2 regions of the Arthrobacter sp. MDT1-48-3 genome follow, and region 1 is predicted to be linked to the other one. Evidence: riboswitches for the same ligand, from Rfam matches in the RefSeq annotation. Region 1 holds a riboswitch; the other holds the start of a gene.
What was found. A riboswitch is a leader RNA that binds a small molecule or an ion and turns the genes downstream of it on or off. The one in region 1 is predicted to bind cyclic di-GMP.
Positions count from the first base shown of each region.

Region 2: another riboswitch for cyclic di-GMP. It lies ahead of ACX80L_RS02685 (response regulator transcription factor); the one in region 1 lies ahead of ACX80L_RS03290 (glycoside hydrolase family 26 protein).

Region 1 is NZ_JBTNDL010000001.1:666,534-680,891, forward strand. Features, by position in the region: gene ACX80L_RS03250 (hypothetical protein) at 9-365, shown strand; gene ACX80L_RS03255 (uracil-DNA glycosylase family protein) at 424-1,056, opposite strand; gene ACX80L_RS03260 (Gfo/Idh/MocA family protein) at 1,164-2,270, opposite strand; gene ACX80L_RS03265 (sugar phosphate isomerase/epimerase family protein) at 2,267-3,001, opposite strand; gene ACX80L_RS03270 (LacI family DNA-binding transcriptional regulator) at 3,113-4,147, shown strand; gene ACX80L_RS03275 (aminoacyl-tRNA deacylase) at 4,171-4,659, shown strand; gene ACX80L_RS03280 (GNAT family N-acetyltransferase) at 4,672-5,130, opposite strand; gene ACX80L_RS03285 (peroxiredoxin-like family protein) at 5,242-5,913, opposite strand; cyclic di-GMP riboswitch class I at 6,241-6,315, shown strand; gene ACX80L_RS03290 (glycoside hydrolase family 26 protein) at 6,333-7,604, shown strand; gene ACX80L_RS03295 (DNA-formamidopyrimidine glycosylase family protein) at 7,563-8,402, opposite strand; gene ACX80L_RS03300 (hypothetical protein) at 8,782-9,033, shown strand; gene ACX80L_RS03305 (alcohol dehydrogenase catalytic domain-containing protein) at 9,180-10,391, shown strand; gene ACX80L_RS03310 (multidrug effflux MFS transporter) at 10,366-11,634, opposite strand; gene ACX80L_RS03315 (YtxH domain-containing protein) at 11,819-12,247, shown strand; gene ACX80L_RS03320 (NAD(P)/FAD-dependent oxidoreductase) at 12,326-13,297, opposite strand; gene malQ (4-alpha-glucanotransferase) at 13,353-14,358, opposite strand, start outside.
Region 2 is NZ_JBTNDL010000001.1:555,220-569,577, forward strand. Features, by position in the region: gene ACX80L_RS02670 (DUF7793 family protein) at 131-556, shown strand; gene ACX80L_RS02675 (LysE/ArgO family amino acid transporter) at 660-1,259, opposite strand; gene ACX80L_RS02680 (ArgP/LysG family DNA-binding transcriptional regulator) at 1,328-2,230, shown strand; cyclic di-GMP riboswitch class I at 2,328-2,402, shown strand; gene ACX80L_RS02685 (response regulator transcription factor) at 2,543-3,400, shown strand; gene ACX80L_RS02690 (Hpt domain-containing protein) at 3,397-3,846, opposite strand; gene ACX80L_RS02695 (YegP family protein) at 4,216-4,452, shown strand; gene ACX80L_RS02700 (DUF6221 family protein) at 4,484-4,744, opposite strand; gene ACX80L_RS02705 (sensor histidine kinase) at 4,802-6,316, opposite strand; gene ACX80L_RS02710 (response regulator transcription factor) at 6,313-7,062, opposite strand; gene ACX80L_RS02715 (hypothetical protein) at 7,180-7,440, opposite strand; gene ACX80L_RS02720 (MMPL family transporter) at 7,667-9,817, opposite strand; gene ACX80L_RS02725 (MarR family winged helix-turn-helix transcriptional regulator) at 9,918-10,388, shown strand; gene ACX80L_RS02730 (methyltransferase domain-containing protein) at 10,417-11,214, shown strand; gene ACX80L_RS02735 (low molecular weight protein-tyrosine-phosphatase) at 11,280-11,789, shown strand; gene ACX80L_RS02740 (LysE family transporter) at 11,813-12,430, shown strand; gene pabB (aminodeoxychorismate synthase component I) at 12,434-14,358, shown strand, end outside.

The sequences.
Region 1 (14,358 bases):
CTCGATCCATGAGCGCACAGCGCCCGTCTGCCAGCACGCCTTCCCACGCCTCCGGGCTGCCCAGAACCGCCCTCCGCATGGTGTCCGGCGGCCGCGGGCCCGCCACCGCCGCCACGGCCGACCACCTCGCCGCACAGACGCATGCAGAGCTGGAGACCCTCGAGGGGACCGTGGCCCGCCTCGCCCTGGCGCACCGCTCGTCGACGCCCGGCAAGGAGGGGCAGGTCATGGACGAGGAAGCTTTCGCATGGGTCCTGCAGTCCCTCGAGGACATCTCGGCGACCCTCCGCGGCCTGACCCTCGGACACACGGAGGACGGCGCTCCCGTCGAGGCCGGGCTGCACGCGATGTGCGGATCGGCCTGAGGCACATAAAAAGGCGGGGCCCGATGGGCCCCGCCTTTCTGCGTCGACTCGGAAGATCCTAGATGGACTGGCGGGAACGCAGCCCGGCCCGGCCCATCGCGTCGGCGTAGGCCGACTGGATGTCCTTCAGCCACAGCTCCTGGTTCGCGGGGGTGCCCTTGAACGCCCGCTCGCCCGGCGAGCGTACCTCGTAGATCTTGAAGCCGCGCTTCATGATGGCGCGGTTCTCGAGCTTCATCAGGCGCCGTGCAGCTTTGTGCGCGTCCGCCCCGTGGGCGACGAGCGCCGAGGCCCGCGGAACCTGCTGGAGGAATGTCAGGAGCGGCTTGACCCCGTCGGAGATCTGGTCCATGGTGAGCGCACGCTCCTTGCCCTCGGGCAGGTACCAGGGGTAGGCGTTCCAGGGCATGACCGCCTCGGGCGGCAGCCCGACGGCCTCGTAGATCCCGGCCATGCGGATGGAACTCGGGTCGTCGTTCTCGAAGGAGACGAATCCCGACGGCAACGAGGAGCCCGGGCTCGAGAAGAGACTGACGATCTTGCATCCGTCGACATCGTGGACGGGGTCGATGTACGGCACGGCCGACCCCGGTTTCGACTCGGCCAGCGTGTCGCACAGGCGGTTCACGTCCTCGATCTGGGGATCGTAGCGTTGTTCCCATTGCTGGGCCCGATACGTGGGGTCTGCCATGCGCTGTACCAATTCCGCCTCCTCGCGAACGGCGCCAGAGGTGGCGCTAACGTGTCCGCAGGATTCCAGCCTACGCCAGTGCTCCGCCGACACCCCGGCCCCCGGGATCAGGACAGGGTGGAGGCGTACGGATCCCAGTCCTCGGGCAGCGGCTCGGCCGCGGTCGCCGTGCTCGAGAGCGGGACGAACTCGCCGGTCGCGATGCTCTCCGAGATCGAGACCATGGCGTCGAGCACGTGGTACGCCGTCTCGCCCTGGGCGCGGTGCGGACGGCCCTCGCGGAGGGCACGAGCCATCTCCAGCACGCCGCTGCCGCGGGTCGAGGACGCACCGACCGCCGCGATGGTCTCCGGCTCCTCGGCTCCGGGTCGGGTCAGCATCAGGTCGCCGGTGAAGAAGTTCGGGTCGGGGAACGCGAGCGTGCCCTCGGTCCCCGTGACCTCCACGAAGCCCGCGCGCTTGAGGGGTGAGTCGAAGCTGAAGATGCTCTGCGAGGACTCCCCGTTCGCGAACTGCGCGATCGCGCTGACGTGCGACGGGACCGTGACGTCGAAGACCTCGCCGGCCTTCGGCCCCGATCCGATGGTCCGGGTGTCCCGGGATCTCGAGCCGAGGCCCGCCACCCTGGTGATGGCACCGAACGTCTGGACGAGTGTGGTCAGGTAGTAGGGCCCCATGTCGAACAGCGGCCCGGCGCCCTCCTGGAAGAGGAATGCCGGGTTCGGGTGCCAGGACTCGGGACCGGGCGACTGCATGAGGGTCAGCGCCGTCAGGGGGACGCCGATGTCGCCGCGCGCCACCATGCGCAGCGCGGTCTGGAGTCCTGCACCGAGGAATGTGTCGGGAGCACAGCCGAGACGGAGGCCGGCGGCGTCCGCCGTCTTCAGCAGGCCGAGACCGCTCTCGCGGTCCAGTGAGAAGGGTTTCTCGCTCCACACGTGCTTGCCGGCCTGCACTGCCGCCGTGGCCACCTCGACATGGGCCGCGGGGATCGTCAGGTTGACGACGATCTCGACGTCGGGATGGCTCAGCGCGTCCTGCACGCCACCGGATGACGGGACCCCGAACTCCGCGGCCCGGGCGGCCGCGACCTCCTCGACCATGTCGGCGACGATGTGCACCGTCACGTCGGGGAAGCCCGTGAGGTTGGTCAGGTACTCCTTGCTGATGACGCCTGCGCCGATGACGGCGACGCCGACCGGGCCGGTACTCATTTCTTCCCCTCGCTCAGGTAGGCCAGGCTGTCGGCGACGGCGGTGAAGATGTCGCCGTCGAAGTCGTCGAGTTCCACGACGGCCGCCTCGAGGCCGGGGACGGCGTCGAGTACGTCCCAGACGCGCATGCTGCCCGAGCCGACGGCGACCTGCTCCTTGTCGTCCTTGGTCAGCGGGCCGTCCTTGATGTGGACGAAGCGCACGCGGCTGCCGAGGCGCCGGAGCAGCTCGACGGGATCCTCGCCCCCGACCGCGGCCCAGTAGGTGTCCACCTCGAGGACCACCTCGGGATCGAGGTGGCCGGCGAGGACCTCGAGCCCGGAGACGCCGTCGATACGCTCCTCGAGCTCGAACTCGTGGTTGTGGTAGCCCACGGTGATGCCGTACTCCGCGCCCTTCTTCGCCGCGGCGTTCAGCGCCTGGGCGGTGGCCTCGATGTCGGCGGCCGTGGTCCAGTGGGAACGCTCGACGTGCGGGTCGATCACCGTTCCGATGCCGAGCGTGCATGCGGCGTCGAAGATCTCGTCCTGGTCGGCACGGAGCAGGGGCGCATGGCCGGACGGCGCGGTGAGTCCGTTGGCCGACAACGCTTCGGACAGCTCGTCCGCCGTGGCGACGAAGTTGTACGGCTCGACGGCGGTGTAGCCCAGCTCGGCGACGCGCCGGATGGTGCCCGGCAGGTCCTCCCCCATCGCCGCCCGCAGGGTGTAGAGCTGGAGTGAATACGTCACGGAGATTCTCCTCGCTGAGAACAGGGTGTACTGAACCGGTTCAGATCCTAGGTCGAACCTAGGTGATCACCCGGAGCGGGTCAAGGGATGGGTGGCGCTATCGTGTAGGCCATGGCCAAGGAAACCATCGCCGGCCTGGCGAAGAGGCTGGGCATTTCGAAGGCATCCGTCTCCTACGCCCTCAACGGCCAGCCGGGTGTCAGCGAGCTGACCCGGCGCCGCGTCCTGGACCTCGCGGAGGAGCTCGAGTGGTACCCGAGTTCCTCCGCCCGCGCCCTGTCACGCTCGCGGGCCGGCGCGGTCGGGATGGTGCTCTCGGCGGATCCCCTGCTCATCGGGACCGAGCCCTACTACATGGGCCTGCTCACCGGGATCGAAGCGGCACTCGCGCAGGCGGACATGGCCCTGATGCTGCGGATGGTGGGCAAGGACCCGGCACAGGAGCAGCTCATCTACGAGCGGTGGGCCGGTGAGCGGAAGGTCGATGGCGTCGTGGTCTTCGACCACCTGCACGACGACCCGCGCCCCGCCCTGCTGACCCGGCTCGGGCTGCCCTTCGTGCTGCACGGCGCGCCCGGGACCGGCGCACCGCACAGGTTCGCAGGCACGACGACGGACCACTCCGTCGACGCCGCGACCATCGTCGACCACCTCCACGAGGGCGGCCATCGGAGGATCGCCCATGTCACCGGGCCGCACACCTTCCTGCACGAGGAGGAGCGGATCCGGGGGGTGCGGGAACGTGCGGCCGGGTACGGGATGCAGGTGGTGCTGCACGAGGCCACCTACGCGCTCGACGCCGGGCGCGACGCCGTCGCGTCGCTCCTGCACGCGCCCGGGGACCGGCCGACCGCGGTCGTGTTCGGCAACGACCTCATGTCGATGGGCGGCCTGCTGGCACTCGGCGAGCTCGGGCTGCGCTGCCCGGGGGACGTCGCGATCGTGAGCTGGGACGACTCCCTGCACTGCCGGCTGGCCTCGCCCGCGGTCACGGCCCTGGCGCGCAACCCGGGGCAGCAGGGCCGGATCGCCGCCGAACTGCTGCTCGCGTTGCTCGACTCCGGGGAGGCCCGGACCCGCTCGATGCCGGGGAGCGACCTCGTGGTGCGGGCCAGCACGGCCGTGCTCCCAGCCGGCCGGGCCTGACGGGCGGCACCTACGATGGGGCGATGGACACCGCCGATGCCCGCCCCCTTCCCGCCGAGCTCGATGCAGCAGCCCGAGGACTCGGGGTATCCCTGGTGCCCCGGGACGAGGACGGCACCTTCGACGACGCGGCGGCGGTCCAGGGCCTCACGAGGGAGGACGGAGTGAAGACCCTGGTGGTCAAGGTCAGCGGCGGGACGACCGCCTTCGTCCTGATCCCGGGGACGAGACGCCTCGACTGGTCCAGGCTCCGCGCGCTGCCGGCCGTGAACAAGGCCTCGCTCGTGCCGCCCGCGACCGCCCTCGAACTCACCGGCTACGAGTCCGGGACCATCACGCCACTGGGCAGCGGGAGCGTCCTTCCCGTCTATGCCGACGAGCGGATCCGGGGACGGCGGATCGGCATGGGATCGGGATCCCGGGACTTCCTGCTGTTCACGGACGCGGATGCACTCCTGGCATCCCTCTCGGCAACCCTCGGTGACATCACCACAAAGATCCCGGGAACCTGACCGCGGGCCTTCTCAGTCGAGGAGCCTGGCGTAGCAGACCGAGTGTGCCTCGCCCGCGTACAGGCCGAAGGCGGGAATACGGTGGTACCCCTCACGCTCGTAGAACCGCATGGCGTCGGGCTGCTCCGTGCCCGTCTCGAGCAGCAGGGTCCTGCTGCCCATGGCGAGCGCCTGCTCCTCGATCCGTCGGAGGATCGCCGTCGCGACGCCCTGGCCCCTGCGCTCGGGAAGCACATACATCCGCTTCACCTCGAGACCTCCGTCGCCGAGCGGGCGCAGACCCCCGCAGCCGACGGCCGTTCCATCCGCTGCCCGGGCGACGACGAAGAAGGGCACGTTGTCCGCGGTAGGGGGCTCTCCGGGCTCGTGGTCCTCGCTGCCGTAGCGCACGTGCAGTTCGGCCTGCTGGGCGTTGCGCAGCGCCTCGGCGTCGGGGGCGTCGAAGGGCACGCGTTCGATCGTCAGCTCCATGCGGGGCCTGTCCTCTCGGTGTTGTGGGCGCGGCGGCACCGTCGACCGGGACGGGTGTGTTCCGGCACGGCACGCCGTGATCCTACCGGCGCCTGCCTCGGGGGGTGCGGGCTACAGGGCGATCAGGGCTTCAATGATGTCGTACGTCTCCGTGCGCGTCGTGTAGTCCACCCGGACGTCGATGAGGCGGATGGTGCCCGTGGCGTCGGCGACGACCACCGTGGGGAACGGGATGGCTGCGGTGCGGTCCATGTTGGTGCCTGCGACGTCGATGCCCAGGGCTGCGCGTGCCGCCTCGGATTCCGCGCTGGGCACCGTCACGATCCCGAGGCGCGAGGCGAGGGCGTTGCCCTCGTCCGAGTACAGCTCGAAGCGCAGTCCTGCGGCGCGTGCGGCCGCGACAGCGGTCTCGGGGGCCTGGGGGCTGATCGCGATGAGCCGAGTCCCGAACGCCTCGACGACGGGGCGCAGCTCGCGCTGGTACGTCTTCAGCGCGATACTGCAGTACGGGCACCACGAACCGCGGTAGAACACCAGGATGGCCGCCGCGGCCCCGAGCACCTCGCCCAGACGCACCTGGCGGCCGTGCTCGTCGTGCAGGACGGCATCGGGGAGCAGGTCGCCCGCGTGCGCCGTCCCCGGGGGGATCCCGGCGCGGCGGAGATCCTCCTGCTCACGGGCGAAGACCGCTGCGAGGGCAGGGCCGACCTGCGCCTCGAACGTCGGCCTGTACTCGTCGATCTGGAATGCGATGGTGTTCGTGAACGCCGGTCTCTGCTTCATCTGTCCCCCTCAACAACACCGCGGGTGCCTCGATCCCGCAGCAGGACCCATTGTGGTGCACGTCACCGCGAATTCCCAGCGCGCCGGTCCGTCCGCGTCATAGTCCGCACCGCCCGCCATCGCGGCGCACCGAGGACAGAAACGGATTCCACCCGTCCCAGGAGGCCGGTTCCAGCGGTGCCGGCGGGCGATCCGGGCATGCTGCGGAAGACCTGCAGGAATCCTCTGGCATCCTTCAGGCGCCCCGCCGCCGTCCGACGACGACCTCCGGGACAATGGTGGAGGAGCCCCGCCGCGGCAGGGACCTCCGGCGCCCGGGCGACCGCCCGGCGACAACGGCAAACCCGGCGCGAGCCGGGGACGCAAAGCCACGGGACCCCTGCGGTCAGCCGGGCTACCGAACCAGCTAGGTGCCGACCATGACTCCACCCGCGACTCCCCCCGCGACTCCCCCCGCCGCTCCCCCTCCCGCTGCCGCTTCGGCACGGACCACCGCCCACCGGCTCCCCCTCCTCTTCGCCGTGATCTCGGTCCTGCTCCTCGGGCTGACCCCTCCCCCGGCGCAGGCCGCTGCGACGATCACGCTGGGCAGCGTCTCCGGTGCACCCGGTGCCTCCGTGTCCGTCTCGGGTGCGGGGTTCCCGAAACGGACCAAGGGTACCGTCGTCGCCGGAACCGCCAGGGTGGCCGTGACCACGACCGCCGGCGGCGCCTTCCAGGCGTCGATCGTCATGCCCACCGCTGCGGGCACCGTGACCGTCACCGCGACGGCCGGGAACGCGGTTGCGACCGCCCGCTTCACCGTCGTCGAGCCCGCCCCCGTGCCGAGCGGCACCGCCAAGGCGATCCGGTTCGGCGTGGGCACCAATGGCGGGCCGGCTGCCGGTGCGGAACTGGACGAGGTGACGGCCCTCGCCGGCGAGGCGCCCTCGATCGTCCTGTCCTACAAGGACTTCAACCAGCCCGCGCCCATCGCCGAACTCGACGCCGTCCGAGCGAGGGGGGCCGAGACCCTCCTGACCTGGGAGCCCTGGACCTGGGGCGGCGGCACCGCGCAGCCCGCCTACTCGCTGGACCGCATCGCAGCCGGCCACTTCGACGCCTACCTGCGCGAATGGGGCACGGCCCTGGGCCGGTGGGGCCAGCCGGTGTACCTCCGCTTCGCCCACGAGATGAACGGGAACTGGTACCCCTGGGCGGAAGGCGTCAACGGCAACGGGACGGGCGACTACGTCGCGGCCTACCAGCACGTGCACGACGTCGTCGCGTCGACCGGCGCGACCAACATCAGCTGGGTCTGGAACCCGAACGTGCCCTACTGGGGCTCCGTCCCCCTCGACGGTCTCTACCCGGGCAGCGGGTACGTCGACGCCGTGGCACTCGACGGCTACAACTGGGGCACCTCCCCGTCGGGGGGCAGCTGGCAGGAACCGGAGGCGGTCTTCGGCGAGGGGATCGCGCAGCTCCGCCGGCTCGCTCCGGGAAAACCCGTCCTGATCGCCGAGACCGCGTCCTCGGAGGTCGGCGGATCGAAGCCTCAGTGGATCACGAACCTGTTCGGCTACCTCTCCGCCCAGCCGGACGTCGTCGCCCTCGTCTGGTTCCACATCGCGAAGGAGGCCGACTGGCGCATCAACAGCACGGCAGCGTCAGCCGACGCCTTCGCGGCGGCGCTCGCCACCCGGCGCTGACTGCCGCAACGGCTGGCAGCGCGGGCACCACCAGGTCCGGCGGCGGCCCGGATCACCGGGCACCTCGGCACGGACGCACACGGTGGTGCCGCAGCGCAGGCACGGCTTCCCGGCCCGGCCGGCCACCCAGTGCTGCTCGCCCTTACGCGTAGTGCCCGTGGTGACCTGGTGGGCACCGGGCTGGACGGCGGAGAACCGCAGGCATCGTGCGCCGAGCGCCACGAGCGCGGGGATGTCGGTGTCGGCCACGGGGGTGTCCGGGTGGATGCCGCGCAGGAAGCACAGCTCGTTGACCCAGAGGTTGCCGAAGCCTGCGACGTTGCGCTGGTCGAGCAGGGCCGCGGCGACCCGTTCGGCGGGATCCCGGCACAGCCTGGCGGCCGCCTCCTCCGCGGACCAGTCGTCGCGCAGCGGATCGGGTCCGAGGTGCCCGACGACGTCGACCTCCGCCCGCGTGGGCAGCAGGTCGACGACGGGCAGGTTCAGTCCGTAGGCGGTGGGGCCGTCCTCGACCTCGAGGATCACCCGTGCGTCGGGCAGCAGTGCGCGCGGCAGCTTCCTGCCCGCGGCGGTGACCGTCCACGAGCCCTGCATGAGCAGATGCGTGTGGAGGGTGAGTCCGCCGTCCAGCCGCGTCAGCAGGTGCTTGCCATGCGTCACGTGCTCCACCACCCGCAGTCCGTCCAGTGCACTCGTGGCATGGGCGGGGACACGCAGATCGCCACGGCGGAGGAGTCGCCCGTCGAGGGACCGCCTCAGCCGTGCTGCCAGCCGGAACACGCTGTCACCCTCGGGCATCGCACCTCCTGCTCGCTCCGGCATCCATCAGGGCAGGCTAGCCCCCGCCACCGACACCCGGTCCGGGAAGACCGGGCGCACGACCCGCTCGTGTCGACCGCCTGCGCCCACCGGTCGCTCCGTGGCTCTGCCCTCCCGGACTCCTCGCCCGGGAGGCAGGGCCGGCGCTTTCCGGCTCCTGATGGGCGGCGTGCTCCTGGCCGATCGCGACCTCACGGACCGGCAGGCGAAGAACACGTCGACGTAGCGCCGGGCGGCTTCCGTTCCGGGCGGTCGAACCGGTACTCTTTTGGCTTGCCCTGCCGGGTTCGCCCGGCATGCGTGGTCTAGAAGCGGGCCCGATCGCAGTGTCCCGTCCCACCACCGAACAGGCACCCCCTTGAGAACCAGACTCACGCCCTCCGACGACTTCCCGGAAGACCTCACAGCACTCGAGCTGCCCGAGGTCGAGGTCCTCAACAGCAAGATCCACCGCGAGCTCGACCACGAATACGCCACCGACGGCGAAGCGGCCATGGAGACCGAGATCCGGCACGAGGAACTCACCGAGGAGCTCGATCGCAGGGACCAGCAGCCCGGCTCCTCCCCGGTCCGGCCCGACGTCGTCGAACCCGTCCTCCGCTCCTCCTGACCGCCGGCACCTACACCCGCCCACGAATCGTGGCAACCGGCCGCCGGGTGCCACGTGGCGTTGTAGCCCCGGAGGGGAACTCCTAGCGTTGGGATTGCTTGCCGACCAGCACCCTACCCGCGGCCCCGCCGCATCAGGAGCGTCCCATGAAAGCACTCGTCTGGCACGGTGAAGGTGACATCCGCCTCGACACCGTCGATGATCCCTCGATCCTCGATCCCAATGACGCCATCGTACGGATCACCCGGAGCGCCATCTGCGGTACCGACCTGCACTTCATCCGCGGCACCATGTCGGGCATGAAGGAAGGGACGATCCTCGGCCATGAAGCCGTGGGAGAGGTCACCGCCGTCGGCGCAGCGGTCCGCCGGTTCGCCCCCGGCGACCGGGTGGTCGTCTCCTCGACGATGTCCTGCGGCGTGTGCTGGCAGTGCCGGGCCGGCCACACCGCCCAGTGCGACACCGCCAATCCGAACGGCCCGCAGGCCGGCACCTGCTTCTTCGGCGGGCCGCAGACCACGGGGCCCGTGAACGGGCTGCAGGCCGAGTACGCCCGCATCCCGTGGGCCTCGAACACGCTCACCGCGCTGCCGGACACCGTCAGCGACGAGCAGGCCATCCTGCTCTCGGACATCTTCCCCACCGCGTGGTTCGGTGCCGAGCTGGCAGGAGTGCGACGCGGCGACACCGTCGCCGTGTACGGCGCGGGCGTCGTCGGGCAGTTCGCCATCGCCTCCGCCTTCCGCCAGGGCGCCTCACGCGTGTTCGCGATCGACGGCGTCGAGACCCGCCTCGTCCAGGCGCTCGGCCAGAACGCCGAGGTCGTCGACTTCAACCGCGAGGATCCGGTGCAGGCCCTGATGGACGCCACGCTGGGCATCGGCGTCGATGCCGTCATCGACGCCGTGGGCGTGGACGCCCAGCGCCCGTCCTCCGGCCCGGCGGCGGCGGACGGCGAGCAGCAGGCGGAGCAGTTCGCCCGGGAGGTCGCGGAGGTCGCCCCCACCACGAATGCGCAGGGCGGGAACTGGGTGCCGGGGAACGCACCCTCCCAGGTGTCCCGGTGGAGCGTGGAGACCGTCCGGAAGTACGGCCGCATCGGGATCATCGGGGTCTACAGCCCGCAGATGATGACCTATCCCATCGGCCAGGCGATGAACAAGAACCTCACGATACGCATGGGCAACTGCGATCACCGCTCGGTCACGCCGCCGCTGCTCGACCTCGTCGCGTCGGGGGTCTTCGATCCGACGAGGTTCATCACCCAGCACGAGCCGCTCACCGACGTCGTCGACGCCTACCTGACCTTCGATCGGCGCGAGGAGGGCTGGCTCAAGACGGTACTGACGACGGCATAGGCGTCCGCCGCACTCCGAGCAGGAGGAGGAGGGCGGCCACCACCGCGCACGCCAGCATGACCACGGCGGTGGGCACGGGCGAGGACAGCCCGAACGCTCCGGTGAGGGGGGCGATCACGGCGGCACCTGCCATGTTGGACGCGCCCAACAGGGAGGCGGCGGTGCCGGCACGGAGGCCGTGGTGCTCGAGCGCCGTGGCCTGCAGGGCCGGATTGACCAGGCCGAACGATGCCGTGAAGCCCATGACCGGCGCCATCAGTCCCCACAGGCCGAGGTGCGGGGCGAACCCGACGCTCAGGAGCAGGACGGCGGCGGCCACCACCAGGGCCACCGCACCGACGCGCACGGCGAGGACCGGCGAGGCCCGGCGCGCCACCAGGCCTCCCACCTGCGCCCCGACGACCATGAGGGCGCCCTGGGCGCCGAACAGCAGGGCGTAGGCGGACGGGCTGAGCCCGAAGACCTCCTGCAGCAGGAAGGCGCTGCCGGCCATGAAGGACATCATCGCGGCGAAGAGCAGCCCGCCGGCCACGGCGACGGACCGGAACCGGGCGTCCGAGGCGAGGCTGCGGTAGTCGTCCCGGAGGCGGACGCCCTTCCGGAGCAGCCGGCGGTCCCGCGTGTGCGTCTCGTTCCGAAGAAGGATCCTGCCCGCGACACAGAACAGGACGACGCCGTAGCCGAGGAGTGTCCAGAACAGTCCCCGCCAGCCGACCACCTGGAGGAGCTGGGCGCCGAGGGCGGGGGACGCCACCACGAACACGCCGGAGACGATGGACAGTCGGGCGAGGAAGACCAGCAGGCGCCTGCCCGTGTACAGGTGACGGACGATGGCCAGGGCGATGACCGCACAGGCGGCCGACCCCATGCCCTGGAGTGCCCTGCTCGCGATGAGCCAGGCCATGGTGGGAGCAAGGGCGCACGCAGCCGTCGCGATGCAGTAGACCACGATCATCACCGCCAGGGGGCGCGCCCGTCCGACGGCGTCCGACACCGGTCCGGATGCCAGCTGACCGATGCCCATACCGATGAAGGCCGCTGTCAGGGTCAGCTGGACGGCGGACTCGTCGGCGCCGAACTCGCGGCGGATCGCAGGGAACGCGGGCAGGTACAGGTCCATGGTGAGCGGCCAGATCACCTGCAGCATCGCGAGCGCCGCGACGAGGAGGAGGACCCTCGGGTGTGGAGCGTCCCGGCGGACGTCCTTCCCCGAGCGTGCGAGGAGGTGCGGGGTGGAGCCCAAGAGAATTGCCTGTTCTGTGGATAGCGCTTTCCCTGCCATCCTCGCCCATCCCCGGCCGCGAGGCCAGGACCTGCCATGCAATCGCCGTAGGGCCGGCCAGGGCGTCCGACGGAAAACTTCCCTCGCTCCCCCTCGCGTGGTGGTCTAGATTCGGAAGCACGCAGTCCACCGAAGGGAGAACGGCATGAAGAACAAGATTGTTTTCGGAGCAGGCATGGCGGCCGGTTACGTCCTCGGCACCCGCGCCGGCCGTGGGAGCTACGAGCAGATCAAGACGAAGGCCCAGCAGCTGTGGAACAATCCGAAGGTGCAGGACACCGTCGCGTCGACCACCGGAACCATCAAGAGCAAGGCGCCCGCGGTGCAGGACTCCCTGAAGGGTGCGCTGAAGAAGGGCGGCTCGGGATCCGACGACGGCGCCAAGAAGCCGTCCGAGCCGGGCGTGGCCGTCGGCGCGAGCGGGGATCTCCCCCTCGATGTCCCACCGGTCGTCACCGCCATGGACACGGGCAGCACCGGCCCCACCGGTCCGAGCGGCGGCGATCCCGCGCACGTCGAGGATACGCCGTTCCTGTCACAGGACGACGCCACCCGCCCCGACCTCGGCAAGTAGGGGCGACAGCACGCCCGAAGGCCCCGGTACTGCCGGGGCCTTCGGGCGTACGGGGGCGGGGGGACCCTGCCCCGGGCTTCAGACGCCCTCGCTCACCGCTTCCTCCGCCTCCAGGCAGACCTCGCAGTCCTCCTCCACCAGGATCGCGTTGACTGCGACGGCGATCCGATAGGCATCCCCTGCCGCCGGCACCAGCTGGGCGGCGGGATCGGTCGCGTTGCCGACGGCCCAGACCCGTTCCACCGAGGTCCGTCCGATGTCGTCGGTGCTGACGCAGCCGTCGTCGCGCATCTCGCAGCCCAGGCCCGCGAGGAGCGGCGTACCCGCGTCCGCGCCCGGTTCGCAGAACACCGCCACGCAGGGCACCGCGGCGCCGTCCTGGAGCCGGACGCCCAGGAGTGGGCGTGGCGCGCCGTCGTCGGCCCGGCCCGGCAGGAATGCCTCCACCCGGCCCTCCGCGATCCGCACTCCGCGTCTCCGCAGGCGGTGTCGGTCGTCCTCGGACAGGGCGCCGAGGGTGTGGGGGAAGAAGGTCACGTCGTCGGACCACTGCCGGAGGAGGATCGCCTGGTGGATGGAGGTCGGGGCGGAACCGAGCACTCCGAGGGCCTGGTCGCGGACCTCCCAGCCGTGGCAGTAGGGGCACTGGAGCAGTCCCCGCCCCCATGCCTCCCGGGCGCCGGGGATGTCCGGCAGGATGTCGCGGAGCCCGGAGGCGATGACGAGCTGGCGCCCTTCGACGGTCCGGCCGCCGGCAGTGCCGATCGACCACCCCCGCGCCGTGTCCACGGCATGCTCGGCGCGATCGTCGAGGAAGTCCACGCCGTAGGGTTCCAGGTCCTCCCGCGCCAGCGCCACGAGATGTTCCGGCGGCGTCCCGTCCCGCGTGGGGAAGCCGTAGGCGGCGTCGGCCGGAGCATTGCGCGGCGTACCGGCGTCGATCACCACGACGCTCCGCCGGGCCCGCCCGAGGACGAGCGCGGTCCCCAGCCCCGCGATGCCCCCGCCGACGATGACGACGTCGTACGTCCGGGTGTCGTTCCTGTTCATCCCTCCATCCGACCACGCGCCGGGGCCGTGTCGCCTCCCGACATTGTGCTTGCGGTCAGCCGATCGGCCCCGTGCCGCCCGCATCGTCCGCCGGAAGGCCCAGCGAGGCGACCAGCGACGCGAAGCGCTCAATGCCGGCGAGATCCTCGATGAGGACGGCGTTCCCCGCGGCGTCCGCGAGGGGGATCCGCCAGTTCGGGTATTCGTCGTTGGTGCCGGGCTGGTTCTGGGTACGCCGCTCGCCGACCGCGTCGGCGAGCGCGACCCCGAGCAGCACCGACGGCGTCTGCGCGATGAAGCCGTGCAGCGCCTCGACGGTCTGCTGGACGCCCGGGGACTCCTGAGGGAGCAGGTTCCGCTGCCGCAGGAGCGCGAGGAACTTCTCCTGGCTGGCGCGATCCTCCGCCTGCTCCTCCTCCACGGGGCGGCTGAGCAGGCCGAGCTTCTCACGGAGCACCACGTGCTCGCCTGCCAGGTAGCCCGCACTGGGCGGCAGGTCGTGCACGGTGACCGTGGTCAGGCAGCCCCGGCGGTAGGCCTCGGGAGGCAGCGGCCCGTCCTCGTCCTGCTCGAACCAGAGGATCGAGGTGCCGAGGATCCCGCGCTCGCCGAGGTACTCCTGCACGCCGGGCTCGAAGACGCCGAGGTCCTCGCCGACCACGATCGCGCCTGCCCGTTCCGCCTCGAGCGCGAGGATGCCGATCAGCGCCCGGTGGTCGTAGTAGACGTAGGCACCGGCACCCGGTGCCTCACCCTGGGGTATCCACCAGAGCCGGAACAGCCCGAGGATGTGGTCCACGCGGATGCCGCCGGCGTGGCGCAGGATGTTGCGGAGCATGTCCCGGAATGCGGCGTAGCCGGATTCCGCGAGCCGCTCGGGGTGCCATGGCGGCTGGCTCCAGTCCTGGCCGTGCTGGTTGAACATGTCCGGCGGTGCCCCGACACTGATGCCCGTCGCCAGCACGTCCTGGAGGGCCCAGGCGTCGGCACCGCTGGGATGGACGCCGACCGCGAGATCGTGCACCACGCCGATCGACATCCCGGCGCCCGTCGCGTCGAGT
Region 2 (14,358 bases), 110 kb from region 1:
CAGCCGTCGGACACCTGGAGAGGCGTGAGACCCGATCCACGGTGCCGGCGGCCCCGGAAGAGGCCGCCGGTACCGCTTCCCCGGGAGGACAGGGCCGGCCCGACAGCCGCACGAGGGAGGGAGGTGCCCGGTGACTCCACCTTCCGCGGAGACCGCCAGGTTCCACCTGGAGTACCTCGCGACCGGCGTGCTGACGCTGCGCTGGGCGAGATCCATCGAAGTGACCGCGGGCGACATCGAGGCACTCGGGGTCCGCGTGCAGGCACTGGCCCCGGGATGCCTTCCTCCGATCCTGGCCGACCTCAACGGCATGGTCACCCTCTCCAGGGAAGCGTTCACCGCACTGTCCTCCGCGCGGAACCTCCCGGCGGTCGCCGTCGTCGGCGCTTCGCCTGTCGAGAGGGTGCTCGTCGCCCACTTCCAGGCGGTGCACCGGCCGTCGTACCCGATCGAGTACTTCGAGCGACGGGACGAGGCCCTGACCTGGTTGCTCCGACGGTCACCCCGCACGGCGGTCGGCCCGATTCCGGCAGCACCGGCGATCGTCGGCTCCTGACGTCAGCCGCCCTTCCGGCCGGTGGGACGACCGCCGTCTCCCGGCGCCTGCCTCCGGCAGACCGCGCCGACGGCGTTGCCGGGGTGGTGCCCCGCCCGCGCGGCTACACGACGAGCATCACCGCGAGGACGAGCATGACGACGGCGATCGACCCGTCGAGGACACGCCAGGCCCACCGTCGGGTGAAGACCGGGGCGAGGTACCGCGCGCCGACACCGAGTGCCGTGAACCAGAGGATGCTCCCCAGGCCGGCTCCCGCTGCGAACCACCACTTCCCCGGGGTCCCGTGGGTGCTGGCCAGCGATCCCAGCAGCAGCACGGTGTCGAGGTAGACGTGCGGGTTCAGCCAGGTGAGGGCGAGGCAGGTACCGAGCGCGGCCCGCCAGGAGGTGCCCGTCCGGCTGTCGGCATCGAGCGTGCCACCCCGGACGGCCCGGCGCGCGGCAACCACCGCATAGCCGGCGAGGAAGGCTGCCCCTGCCCAGCGCACCACCTCGAGGACGACGGGGGCGCCGGTGACCACCACACCCAGTCCGCCGACTCCGAGGGCGATCAGCACGAGATCCGAGAGTGCGCACACGGTCACGACCAAGGCCACGTGGGACCGCCGCAGGCCCTGGCTCAGGACGAAGGCGTTCTGGGAGCCGATGGCGACGATCAGGGTCAGTCCGGCAACGAGGCCGGTAGCAGCGGAAGCGATCACACCACCACGGTAGGAGTGGAAGGACCTTCAGGCCAGCTAATGATTCTTCAGTATGGTAAGACGGGCTTATGTCGAGCATCGAACCTGCGCAGGCAAGGGCCCTCGCGGCCATCGTAGGGGAGGGTAGCTTCGAGGGGGCCGCCGCCCTACTCTCGGTGACGCCCTCGGCGGTGAGCCAGCGCATCCGCGCACTCGAGGTGGCCGTCGGGCGTCCGGTGATCACACGCACCCGTCCGCTGCGTCCCACCGAGGCCGGCGAGGCCATCGTCCGCTTCGCACGTCAGTTCGACCTGTTGTCCGCGGACCTCGCCTCCGAGCTGGGAGCCGCCGGCGAACGGCAGCACCAGCGCATCACGATCGTCATCAACGGGGACTCGCTGCACACCTGGGTCCTGCCGGCTCTGGCACCACTCGCCGAGAGCCTGCAGGTCGAGATACTGCGGGAGGACCAGCAGCATTCCCTCGATCTGCTGCGCGACGGGACCGCCGCCGCAGCCATCACCTCCATCGCCGAGCCCGTGCAGGGATGCTCGTCCCGGCCCCTGGGCATCATGCGCTACGTCCCGGTGTGCGCGCGGGCTTTCCGGGAGAAGTGGTTCCCCGACGGTGCGGGCCCGGACCGCCTCGCGGACGCTCCCGTGATCGTCTTCGACCGCAAGGACGACCTGCAGGACCGCTACCTGCGCACCCGTACCCGGCGGCCCGTCTCCCCGCCCCGCCACTTCGTCCCGGCAGCGCAGGAGTTCGCCGACGCGATCCGGCTCGGCATGGGGTGGGGGCTGATGTCCGAACTCGAGCTGGAGGCCGGACCCCCCACCGGCGACGTCAGCCCCCTCGAGCCGGGTGGCCACGTGGACGTCCCGCTCCACTGGCAGCAGTGGCGGCACGGCTCCCGGTCCCTCGATGCCGTCGGCGAGGCGGTCCTCCGCGCGTCCGCCGTCCTGCGCCGGCCGGGAGCAGGGACGGCGTGAGCGTCTCGGGCCCCTTCGGACCGGCTTCTCCTGCTGCGCACCCGCAGTGGCAGAAGTGTCACCCGACATTGCTAAGATCGTCGGGCGGGCAGCCGCTCGTCGACAAAGGCAAACCCGGTGCGAACCGGGGACGCAAAGCCACGGAACCCACGAGGTCAGCCGGGCCGCCGAAGAGAACAGGTCCACGGAGTATGCCTCGGACACGCCAAGTCAATACAGTCCTCCCAGCACGGTACTCCCCGGGGTCCACACGGACGGCGGCGGTCCTGGTGACGCCGCGCTGGGCCAACCGCCACCATCAGGCACCCGGTCATGAATAGCCCCCTCTCCGGTGACCGCCGGGCCGCCGTCGTGATCGAGGACGATCTCGACATCAGGAACCTCGTGTCCGCCATCCTCGAGCAGGGTGGCTTCCAGGTCAGCGGCGTGTCCAGCGGCCGCGAGGGTGTCGACGTCGTCCGCCGGGAACACCCGGCCGTGGTCACGCTGGACATCGGACTGCCCGATATCGACGGGTACGAGGTCCTACGGCGGATCCGCTCCACGACGGACTGCTACGTGATCGTCCTCAGCGGACGCACGGACGAGATGGACATCCTCACGGCGCTCCAGGCCGGCGCCGACGACTACGTGCTGAAGCCCTTCCGCCCCCGCGAGTTCAGGGCGCGCATCGACGCGATGCTCCGCAGGCCGCGCATCGGCCAGAACGCGCAGCACCCTCCGACACAGCCGCCCGCAGCAGCAGGACCTGCGCCAGGACCTGCGACTGCACCCGATCGTCCCACGGACGCCGGGACCGCCAAGGGGACGGCAGGCCTCCTGCGGAACGGCAGCCTCGTCGTGGACAGCGAAGCCCGCACGGCGACCTGCTCCGGCGTCGAGCTGCCGCTCACGAAGACCGAGTTCAACCTGCTCCACGAGTTGATGGCGAGCAACGGCGCCGTGCGCACGAAGGAGGAGCTGGTCCGCGTGTCCCGCGGCCGTGACTACCGCGGGTACAACTTCGTGAGCCGCACGGACGAACGTGCCATCGAGGTGCACATCGCCAACCTGCGCCAGAAACTCGCCCGATCGGAAGGCGACCCCGAGCTCATCACGACGGTGCGTGGCGTGGGCTTCCGGATCATGCCGAGGCGCGTCGATCCGGGGCAGGAGCGCGCGTCCGGCTAGTGGCGTCCCAGGTAGGTGTCGAGCAGTTCACGGACGGTATCGGTCGCACAGCCCCGGAGCAGCGCGACCGACCGCTGAGCGGCGCCGAGGTCGTCGGCAGCGAGGAAGCGCTGCGTGGCGAGTGCGGCCTGCTTCAGGCGCGTGGCTCCCACCATCGCCGCCGACGTCGTCACGCTGAGCACGGCGTCCTGGGCGGCCATGGGGTCGCCGTCCTGCAGCCAGGCCTCCAGGCGGTCGATCTTCCCTTCCAGCGTCTCGGAGAAGTCGCGGGCGAAACGCTCGACGACGAACGTGTCCGGGAAGTCGCGCTCCATGTCCCGCAGGACGTCGAGGTCCAGGAGAGGCGCAGCCCTGCCCGGCGCGTCCGGCACCCGGACGGCGTCGCCCTGCGGGAGCGCCGTCCCCTCCTGGTGCTGGCCAGGAGGCGGGGTCGGATGGATGGGCACAGTTCAAGGGTAGCGACGGCGGGAGGAGGCGGTGCGGTATCCACAGCTTCTTGCGCAAAGCTTGTGGAATGGCGGAGGCGCCCCTACGGAGCCATGCGGTCCGTCGGGCCACTGCACTGATTGCGGCACCGGTCGGGCGGCGTTCTTCCTCCGGGCGTTCCCTCCCGGACCGGGCATCGGCCCCGGTTCGCCGATGACACGTACTCGCCAGTAGTCCGCAGACTGCTTATCATCGGGGCTTGGGTGTGGCTGGGGTCACATGGGGCAAGCCCTATTCCGTTACCGGGCCAGACGGGACTCGGCCTCGAGTCCCGGATTCGACAGCGAGCCCGAGCAGTCCTTCTGTCCGGGACGATTGCAGGGGGCACCATGGCCGCGGCGTTCGAACTCTTCCATGATCGGGACGATGCCTTCAGGTTCAGGTTGAAGACACCGGACGGGACGGTCATCGCAGTGTCCAAGCCGTTCCCGGGGAAGGCGGCGGCCGTGGCGGGCATCCGGGCCGTCCGGGAGTGCGCCGGGACCGGGCTGATCACGGACCTCTGCCCGCCGACGCCTTCTCCCGAGGGCGCCCCGCAACGCTCCGCCGGACCCGCTCCCGGCTAGTCCGTCCGAAGGAGGCGAAGCACGCCCGCGCCTAGGCCCTCCAGTCCTGGCGATAGGCGGTATGGCCTGCCCACGGCAGGGCCACCAGCCGGAGGACCGCGAGCCCGTCCGATTCGTCGAGGCCGGCACTCACGTAATCGATGAGCTTCCTCTTCGACCGGCACTCCGCAAGGACACGCTCGGGGTCGTACCACCCGCGGGCACCCCACACCTCCTCGGGAAGGTTGCCCACGCGGGCGGCCTTCTCGTCCTCGGTGATGCGTGCGTCCAGGAAGTCGGCGAGTTCGTTCATACCCCTGAGCCTATCGAGCGCCCACGGCATGGCCGTACTCCACGGGGTGCGGTGGGCTTAGGGGCGCTCCTGGTCGGGGTCGCGACCCGCCGGCGGGAGCGGCAGGTCCACGGTGAACCGGGTGCGGCCGGGCTCGCTGGTCACGCTGATGGTTCCACTGTTGGCTTCGACGAGAGCCTGGACGATCGCCAGCCCGAGACCGGTGCTCCCTGCGCTCGCGCTCCGCGCGGCGTCGCCCCTGCTGAAGCGCATGAAGATCGTGTCGAGGAACGCCGGGGCGATGCCGGGACCCGAGTCCGTGACGGTGATGCTCGCCCTTCCGTCGCCGGCTGCGAGCGCCGTGGAGATCGCGGTACCCGGCGGGGTGTGCCTGTGTGCGTTGGCGAGCAGGTTGATGAGCACCTGGCGGATCTCGGCCCCGACGGCGCGTACCTCGACGGGCTCGTCCGGCAGGTCCAGGCTCCAGGCATATCCCGGGGCGGCCACCCGGGCGTCGCTCGTCGTCTCGATGACCAGTTCCGTCAGGTCGACGTCGGACGCCTCGCCGCGCTGGCCCTCGTCGAGTCGCGCGAGCAGCAGGAGGTCCTCGACGAGGGAGGACATGCGCTTGGACTCGCTGTCGACGCGTTCGAGCGCGGCACGCCCGGACGGACTGACGATCTCACTCATCAGGATCAGCTCGGTGTAGCCGCGGATGGACGTCAGGGGGGTGCGCAGTTCGTGGCTCGCGTCGGCGACGAACTGCCGCACCTTCGTCTCGCTCGCGTGGCGTTCCCGCAGCGCACTGGTGACGTGGTCGATCATCTCGTTCAGGGCCAGCCCCACCGTCCCGACCTCCGTGCCCGGCTGCGCTGCGGCAGGCGGGACCCGCACGGGGATGGCCACCTCCCCCGAGGACAGCGGGAGCTGCGAGACGGACGTCGCCACGGCGGAGAGTTCCTCGAGCGGGCGCAGGGACCGGCGGATGATCACCGTGCCGGCAAGGCCCGTGAGAGCCAGCCCGGCGAGGGAGAGCGCGGCGACGGTGATGTCCAGGGATACGAGGGTGCTGTCCCGCTCCGCCGTGGACAGACCGGTGACCAGGACGCCGCCGTCGGGGTCGAACGCGACGGGGAGGTCCGCCGCGTCCACCCGGTAGCGCCCGCTCGAGAGCACCAGTTCCTCGGGACCGTCGGCGGGTTCGATGCCGGCCAGCAGGTCGAGATCGGCTCCGGTGAGGGGCTCGGTCGTGCCGTCGTCCTGCACGAGCGCGGAGTTCCGCGCCTCACCGTCGTCGAACACCGCGTTGAGGGTTCCCGGTCGCTGGCCGGCCGCGTTCTCCGGGTCGACGTCACGGGACGGCCGCTGGTCGTTCCCCGGTGGTCGCCCGCCGGGGTAGCCCGCCCGGCCGGCGGCGGGCTCGAGGGCAGCATCGAGCTGGCGGGTCAGGTAGCTGCTCATGGCGAGGTGGCTGAGGACGCCGATCGCGATGCAGATCGCCGTGAGCAGGGCGAGGGTCGCCAGGATCAGTTTCGTGCGCAGGTGCAGCGGCCGATGGCCCGGTCGATCGCCGGCGGGGTCCTGCGGGGTCATGAGGCGGCGGGTTTGAGGACGTACCCAGCGCCCCGAACGGTGTGGATCATCGGTGTACGCCCGGCGTCGATCTTCTTGCGGAGGTAGGAGATGTACAGCTCGACGATGTTCGCCTGGCCGCCGAAGTCGTAGTTCCAGACGTTGTCGAGGATCTGCGCCTTGCTGACCACGCGGCGCGGGTTCTCCATGAGGTAGCGCAGCAGCTCCCACTGGGTCGAGGTCAGGGCGATGTCCTCTCCGTTGCGGGTGACCTCGCGCGTGTCCACGTTCATCACGAGGTCGCCGACCACCAGTTCCGCGGAGTCCGACGCCGCGACGCCGGAGCGCTGGACGAGGCGGTGGAGGCGCAGCATGAGTTCTTCCATGCTGAAGGGCTTGGTGACGTAGTCGTCGCCGCCGGCGGACAGCCCGGAGATGCGGTCCTGCACGGCGTCCCTGGCCGTGAGGAAGAGGGCCGGGACGTTCGGTGCGAAGGTGCGGATCTTCTTCAGCGCCTCGATGCCGTCGACGCCGGGCATCATGACGTCGAGCACGAGGACGTCGGGGCGGAAATCCCGTGCCGCGGATATCGCCGTGGCGCCGTCGCCGGCGGTCGTCACGCTCCAGCCGGCCATCCTCAGGCCCATGCTCACGAGTTCCGCGAGGCTCGTCTCGTCGTCCACCACGAGCGCCCGGATAGGGCTGCCGTCCGGGTGCGCCAACCGCGGCAGGTTGTCGGTCATGGAGTGGTGCGTGGCGTCGGCCATCGTGTCTACCTTGGTGTCGTCTGGGATGCGGCGGGGCCGGCGTGCGCTGCGGGCGGAGCGGTGCGGTCGGTCGAAGGTCCCGTCCAGTATCCCGCACGGGTCCGGAGGACCGGGGTCTCAGGCGGAGAGGGGTCCCGCTGCAGCGCCCTGGTCGAGCGAGCCGCCGGGATCCTGCCTCCGGACGATGGCCTGCTCCGCCGGGAGGGTGGTCCCCACGACGACGGCGGTCCGGGCGCCGGCGACGGGCGCCGTGGGATCGGCGCCGACCGGAGCGAACGCCGTGGTGCCGAGCACCGCGACCAGGGCCATGGCACCGATGGCCGCCCTGATGCCCTTGCGTCCAGGGGTGAGTTCGGGGGTGGGTCGGTAGCTGATCATGGCGTCCTCCTGCGGGCTGGTGGTGTTCCTCCAGCCTGGCGCCGGCACCTGGGGCAGGGCTTTCCCGTAGCTGTGCGGTCGCTGTGCAGGAAACACACAGCTACGGGCGGTCAGCGACCGGTGCACGGACGCGGCGGTGGCCGCCGGCGGACGCGGCGGTGGCCGCCGGCGGACGCGGCGGTGGCCGCCGGCGGACGCGGCGGTGGCCGCCGGCGGACGCGCGCGGCTACCGTGGCGACGCGACCCTGCCCAGCCCGGACGGCCACCAGATCTTCGGTCCGATGTCGTAGGCGAGCGCGGGGATCAGCAGCGAGCGGACCAGCACGGTGTCCAGCAGCACGCCGAACGCCACGATGAACGCGATCTGCGCGAGGAACAGGATCGGGATCACGCCCAGCGCGGCGAAGGTCGCCGCCAGGACCACGCCGGCAGAGGTGATCACCCCGCCCGTGACGCCGAGCCCCCGGAGGATGCCCGGCCGCGTGCCGATGCGCAGCGACTCCTCGCGTACCCGGGTCATGAGGAAGATGTTGTAGTCCACGCCGAGCGCCACCAGGAACACGAAGGCGAAGAGCGGCACGGAGGCATCGGCGCCCTCGAACCCGAAGATGCCGTTGAACACCAGTGCGGAGACGCCCAGGGCCGTGGCGTTCGAGAGCGCCACGCTGGCCACGAGGAGCACGGGTGCGACGACGGAGCGCAGCAGGACGATCAGCACTCCGAGGATGACGAGCAGCACGATCGGGATGATCTTGACGAGGTCCGCGAGGGCCGTGTCGTTGGTGTCGATCGCCACCGCGGTGACGCCGCCCACCAGCGCGTCGGGACCGGCGTCGTCGAGCGCCGTCCGCAGCTCCCGCACCACGTCCTCCGCCTGCCCGGAGTCCGCCTGGAACTCGAGCGTCCCGCTGATCAGGACCTGCCCGTCCTCGACGGCGGGCACTCCCGCGGCGTCGACGGTCAGCGCCGCGCCCGAGATGCCGTCCTGCCCGGTGACCACATCGAGGGCGGCGTCGGAGTCGGCCTCCGGTGCGACCACGTAGACGGGGCTGCCGGATCCGGCGTCGAAGTGGCGACCGAGGGCCTCCTGCCCGTCGACGGCGTTCGACGGCGCGAGGATCAGTGCCGACTGCGGCACGCCACTGGCCTGGAGCTGGGTGAGGCCGAGCGCACCGGCGACGAGGATGAGCAGTGACGCGATCCACAGAACGCGGGGCCGGCGGGCCACCAGCAGTGCGACCCGCTTCCAGATGCCCCTGAGCCGCTCCAGGCCGATCTCCGCGCCTGCGGCGGTCGGTGCGGCATGCCTGCCATGGTGTGGGGCGACGGCGGTCGAGAGCCCGGCGTCGTAGCGCGGGCGCAGCGGCCAGAACGCCGCCCTGCCGAACAGGAGGAGGAGCGACGGGAGGAGGGTCAGCGCTGCGGCCAGCGAGAAGACGATGCCGATGGCCGCGATCGGCCCGAGGCTCCTGTTCGAGTTGAGATCGGAGAACAGCAGGCACAGCAGCCCGAGGATCACCGTCGCGCCGGAGGCCAGGATGGGTTCCACCGACCCGCGGTAGGCCACCCGCATGGCGTGCCAGGTGGTCTCGTGCTCGGCGAGCGCCTCCCGGAACCGGGCCACGAGCAGCAGCGCATAGTCGGTGGCCGCACCGATCACGAGGATCGACAGGATGCCCTGGCTCTGCCCGCTGAGCTGGATCCAGTCGAGCTTCGCGAGACCGAACACCAGCAGGATCGACGTCGCCAGCGCGAACACCGAGGTCAGCAGCACCAGGAACGGCAGCACGATGGAGCGGTAGACGGCGAGGAGGATGAGGAACACCGCTCCGAGTGCCACTCCGAGCAGGATCCCGTCGATGCCGCCGAAGGCCTCCACGAGATCGTTGGTGAAGCCCGCCGGTCCGGTCACGTAGCCGGTCACGCCGTCGGGTAGTTCGTCCGCCAGGACGGTGCGCAACTCCCCGACCACCTCTGCGAGTTCGGCGTCGGAGGAGACGAAGGCGATGTACTGGACGGCCAGCCCGTCCTCGGACGGGATGGGTCCGGCGACGGCGGGCGCTCCCTCGGCCGGGGGTTCCAGCCCCTCCACCTCGCCGAGCGCCACCCCGACCTCCTCGTACAGGCCGAGGTCCTGCGGCCCGATGGCGGTGTCCGACTCGGCGACGAGGACCGCGGGGACGGCGTCCGAGTCGCTGAACCGCTGCTGCAGCTCGCCCGCCTCGGTGGATTCGGCGCTCGCGGGCAGGAACGACGCCTGGTCGTTGCTCGAGACCTCCTCGAGGCGCCCGAACGTCGGACCGCCCACCGCTGCCCCGACCAGCCAGATCAGTACGACGACGACGGGCAGCAGGACCCTCAACCAGCTGTTCCTCATGATCTCTCCATCTCCCAGAAATTATCTCTATCGTAAAGTATATCTATCATGGAGATAATAGGAACCAGCCTAAACTGGAGGCGAAAGAAGGCGAGGGATCATGGCTGCGAGGGACGAGCTCATGGCACTCATGCAGCAGTTCACGGTCGAGACGGACCGCTATGTCGACGTCGCCAGCGAACGGGACAGCCTCTACCGCACGGACCTCCACGCCCTGGGCATCATGATGGGCGCGGCACGCGCCGGCCTCACGGTCACGCCCGGGCTCCTGCGGGAGGAACTGAACCTGAGCTCACCGGCCACCACCGCACTCGTCGACCGCCTCGATTCCGCCGGCCATGTGACGCGCCGGCGCAGTGAGGTGGACCGGCGGCAGGTCCACCTCGAGATGACGGAGAAGGCGCGCATCACGGGTGCCATGCTGTTCGCGCCGCTCGCCCGCCACATCAACGCAGTTTTGGACGAGTACTCGGACGAGGACCTGGCGCTCCTGCGGGACATGATGCGGAAGGTGACCGAGGCCACGGTCGCGGCGAAGAATGAGGCGCTGCACGACGCCGACGCAGACTGACGGACCCACCACCGGCTAGCCTCGAGGTATGAACGACGAGGTCTACTCCCACGGACACCACCCGAGCGTGACGGCAGCGCATGCGGCACGCACCGTCGCGTCGTCGGCCGCCTATCTCGAACCCTTCCTCGAGACCGGCCTCGACCTGCTGGACATCGGCTGCGGCCCGGGCAGCATCACGGCGGGGTTCGCCGACATCGTCGCACCCGGGTCGGTGCTCGGCATCGACAGCTCGGCGGACGTCGTGGCCCAGGCATCCGAGGCCCACGCGGACGTGGCGAATGTCGAGTTCCGCGAGGGCAACGTGTACGACCTCGACGCCGCCGACGAGTCCTTCGACGTCGTCCACGCCCACCAGCTCCTGCAGCACCTGGCCGACCCCGTGGCAGCACTGCGCGAGATGCGCCGCGTGGTGCGGCCCGGCGGCATCGTGGCCGTCCGCGAAGCGGACTTCGGAGCGATGACCTGGTACCCCGCCATCGACGAGCTGGACGAATGGCGCGAGCTCTACGGCACGCTGGCGCGCGGCAACCGTGGCGAGCCCGACGCGGGACGGAGACTCCCCGGCTGGGCGGCCGAGGCCGGCTTCGCAGACGTCGAGGTGTCGTCGTCGAACTGGACCTATGCCACCGCCGAGGACCGCCGCTTCCATGCCGAATCCTGGGCGGAACGCGTGCTGCACTCGGCCTTCGCCGAACAGACGCTCGACCGCGGCCTCGCCGACCAGCCGACCCTCGACCGGCTGGCCGACGGGTGGCGCCGGTGGGCACGCAGGGACGACGGCGTGTTCCTCCTGCCGAGCGTGGAGATCCTCGCGCGCGACTAGCTCCGGACCGCGGCGCATGCGGCCCGGGGCAGGCCGCGGAGCGCGACCGCCGCTAGGCTGGCGGGATGTACCGCATCGTCACCGTCTGCACAGGCAATATCTGCCGCTCGCCCATGGCCGAACTCATGCTGACCCATGCGTTCGGCAAGGCGGGCCTGGGGGACGACGTGGTCATCGACTCCGCGGGGACCACCGACTGGGAGGCCGGCAGGCCGATCGACGAGCGTGCCGCGGCCAAGCTGACCGAGCTCGGCATCGAGAGCCACCTGCACCGGGCCCGCATGTTCGAACCGGACTGGTACCGCGAGCGCGACCTGATCCTCGCCCTCGACCTCGACCACTACCGTGAGCTGCGCCGGGACGCGCCCGACGACGACGCGCGCGACAGGATCCACCTCCTGCGCGAGTTCGACCCCTCGACCACGGACACGGAGCTCGACCACCTCGGCATCTACGACCCCTGGTACGGCGATGCCAGCGACTTCGAGGCCACCTGGAAGATGGTCGACGGCGCGGTGGACGGCGTGGTGCGTTACGTCCGGAACGAGCTCGACGCCGACGGTTCGGAGGCCTGACGCCCGGCGCTTACCATGAACGGGTGAATCCCTCCCTCTGGCTGGCGCTGCTCGGCGCCGGAACGCTCATCAGCTTCGTCCCGGGTGCCGGTGCCGTGAACACGATGAGCAACGCCCTGACGGTCGGCTTCCGGCGTTCCATCTGGGGCATCCTCGGCCAGCAGGCGGCCCTGGTCGTCCACATCGGCATCGCCGCGGCCGGTGTCGGGATCCTCGTCACCAACTCCCCGCTCGCCTTCAACCTGATCCGCTATTCCGGCGCCGCCTACCTCGTGTACCTCGGGATCCGGAAGTTCCTGCAGAAGCCCGAGCACAGCGAGGTCCGGGCGCTGCAGCACAGCGAGGGCGCCTTCTCGATGTTCCGCCGCGGCGTCTGGGTGAACCTGCTCAACCCCAAGGCGATCGTGTTCTTCCTCGCCCTCATCCCCCAGTTCATCCGCCCGGATCAGCCCCTGCTCGGCCAGTACGGCGTGCTGGCAGCCACCGTCATCGCCATCGACGTCCTGGTCATGTGGTTCTTCTACGCCGGCACGGCACGCTCGTTCCGGCGCTTCACCCGCGACGACCGCGGTCAGGTGATCCTCAACCGCACCTTCGGGTCGCTGTTCGTCGGTGTCGGCGCGCTGCTCGCCCTGGCCTGACCCATGCCCACCTCCTCCCCGCTGCTCATCGCGATCGACGGCCGGTCCGGTGCGGGCAAGACGACCCTCGCCGTCGAGCTCGCCGCGCTCCTCCGTGAGCATCACAGCGTCAGCCTCTTCCACCTCGAGGACGTCTACCCCGGCTGGGACGGGCTCGCGGACGGCACGGCACGCTACGTCGAGCGCGTCCTGCGTCCCCTGGCGGCAGGGCGGACCGCCCGCTGGAATGCCTGGGACTGGGACCGGGGGCGGGACGGCGCCGAGCACACGACACCGGCGGCGGAGATCGTGCTCCTGGAAGGCGTGGGTGCCGCGACCGCGGCGGCACGCGCGCACCTCGACGCCGTCATCTGGGTCGAGGCGGCCGATGCGGTCAGGATGCGCACGGCACTGGAACGCGACGGCGACACCTATGCGCCCTTCTGGCAGCGGTGGGCGGACCAGGAGGACGCCTGGCTGGCGGAGGACGATCCGGCTGCCGCCGCCGACGTCCTCGTGCAGGGCCACCGCGGTCCGCCGTCACCGCAGGCCGTGCGCCTGGCCCTCACCGGGCTGCCCTCGTGCGCCGTCCTGCTGGCTCCGGAGCGTGCCGGGCGGCGCGGGCTGACACTGGACTGCGAGCGCATCGACGCGGTGCCGGACCCGGCCGCCCTGTTCTCCACGCTGTACGGGGCCTCCCCGTCCGCGGTGTGGCTCGACAGCTCCGACGCCACGGGAACGACCGGCCGGGACCAGCGCAACCGGTTCAGCATCCTGGCCGATTCCGGTGGCGTCTTCGGGCAGCAGGCCCTGCATCGCGCCGGGGTCACCGAGATCATGGCGGGTGCGGTCACCACGCGCATCCGCAAGCCCTTCTTCCGATGGCTCGACGACGCCTGGGGTCGGCGGGCCGTGCGTACCCCGGAGGGCCTCGGGTGCGAGTTCGGGCTGGGCTGGCTGGGCTACCTGGGCTACGAGCTGAAGCGGGAGACGGGCGGCGGATCCACCCCGCCGGTCGAGGGAGCCCTCCCCGATGCCGCTCTGATCTTCGCCGGCCGCGCCGTCGTCCTCGACCACGCCGAGCGCGCCGTGTTCCTGCTGACCCTCTCCGACGGCCGTCCCGACGCCGAGCTCGGCGCCTGGCGTGCCCGCGCGCGCGAGGCCCTCGCCACGCCGGCCCCCGCTCCGCCGCCCCTCCCCCTGCCCGTGCCCGTGCCGCGGTTCGCCGCCCGGGACTCCCGCGAGGAGTACCTCGCGAAGGTGCGCCGCGCCCAGGCGGAGATCGCCGAGGGGAACACCTACGAGGTGTGCCTGACCACCTCGCTGTCCGCCCGCACGGACGCCATCGATCCGCTCGGCGCGTACCTCCGGCTCCGCACCGGCAGCCCTGCCCCGTTCGCCTCCTTCCTCCGCTTCCCGGGTTTTGCCGTCGCGAGCACGTCCCCCGAGCGGTTCCTGGAGCTGACCGCCGACGGCCGGATGCGGGCCGAGCCCATCAAGGGGACGCGCGGCCGGTCAGCGGACCCGGCGACCGATGCCCTCCTCCGCGAGGAGCTGCGCTCGTCGGAGAAGGACCGCGCGGAGAACATCATGATCGTGGACCTGCTGCGCAACGACCTCTCGCACCACGCGGTGCCGGGATCCGTCACGGTCAGCAGGCTGTGCGACATCGAGACCTACGCCACCGTGCACCAGATGGTCAGCACGATCGACGCGCGCCTCCGGCCCGGGAGTGCCCGGGCGGGCGTCGTGGCCTCGGCGTTCCCGGCCGGATCGATGACCGGAGCACCGAAGATCAGCACCATGGCCATCCTCGACGGCCTGGAGGAGGCTCCCCGCGGCCCCTACTCCGGCGCAACCGGATACTTCAGCCTGACCGGCGCCACGGACCTCGCCGTCGTCATCCGCACCCTCGTCCTGCGGGAGCACGACGGCGGCACGCACCTCAC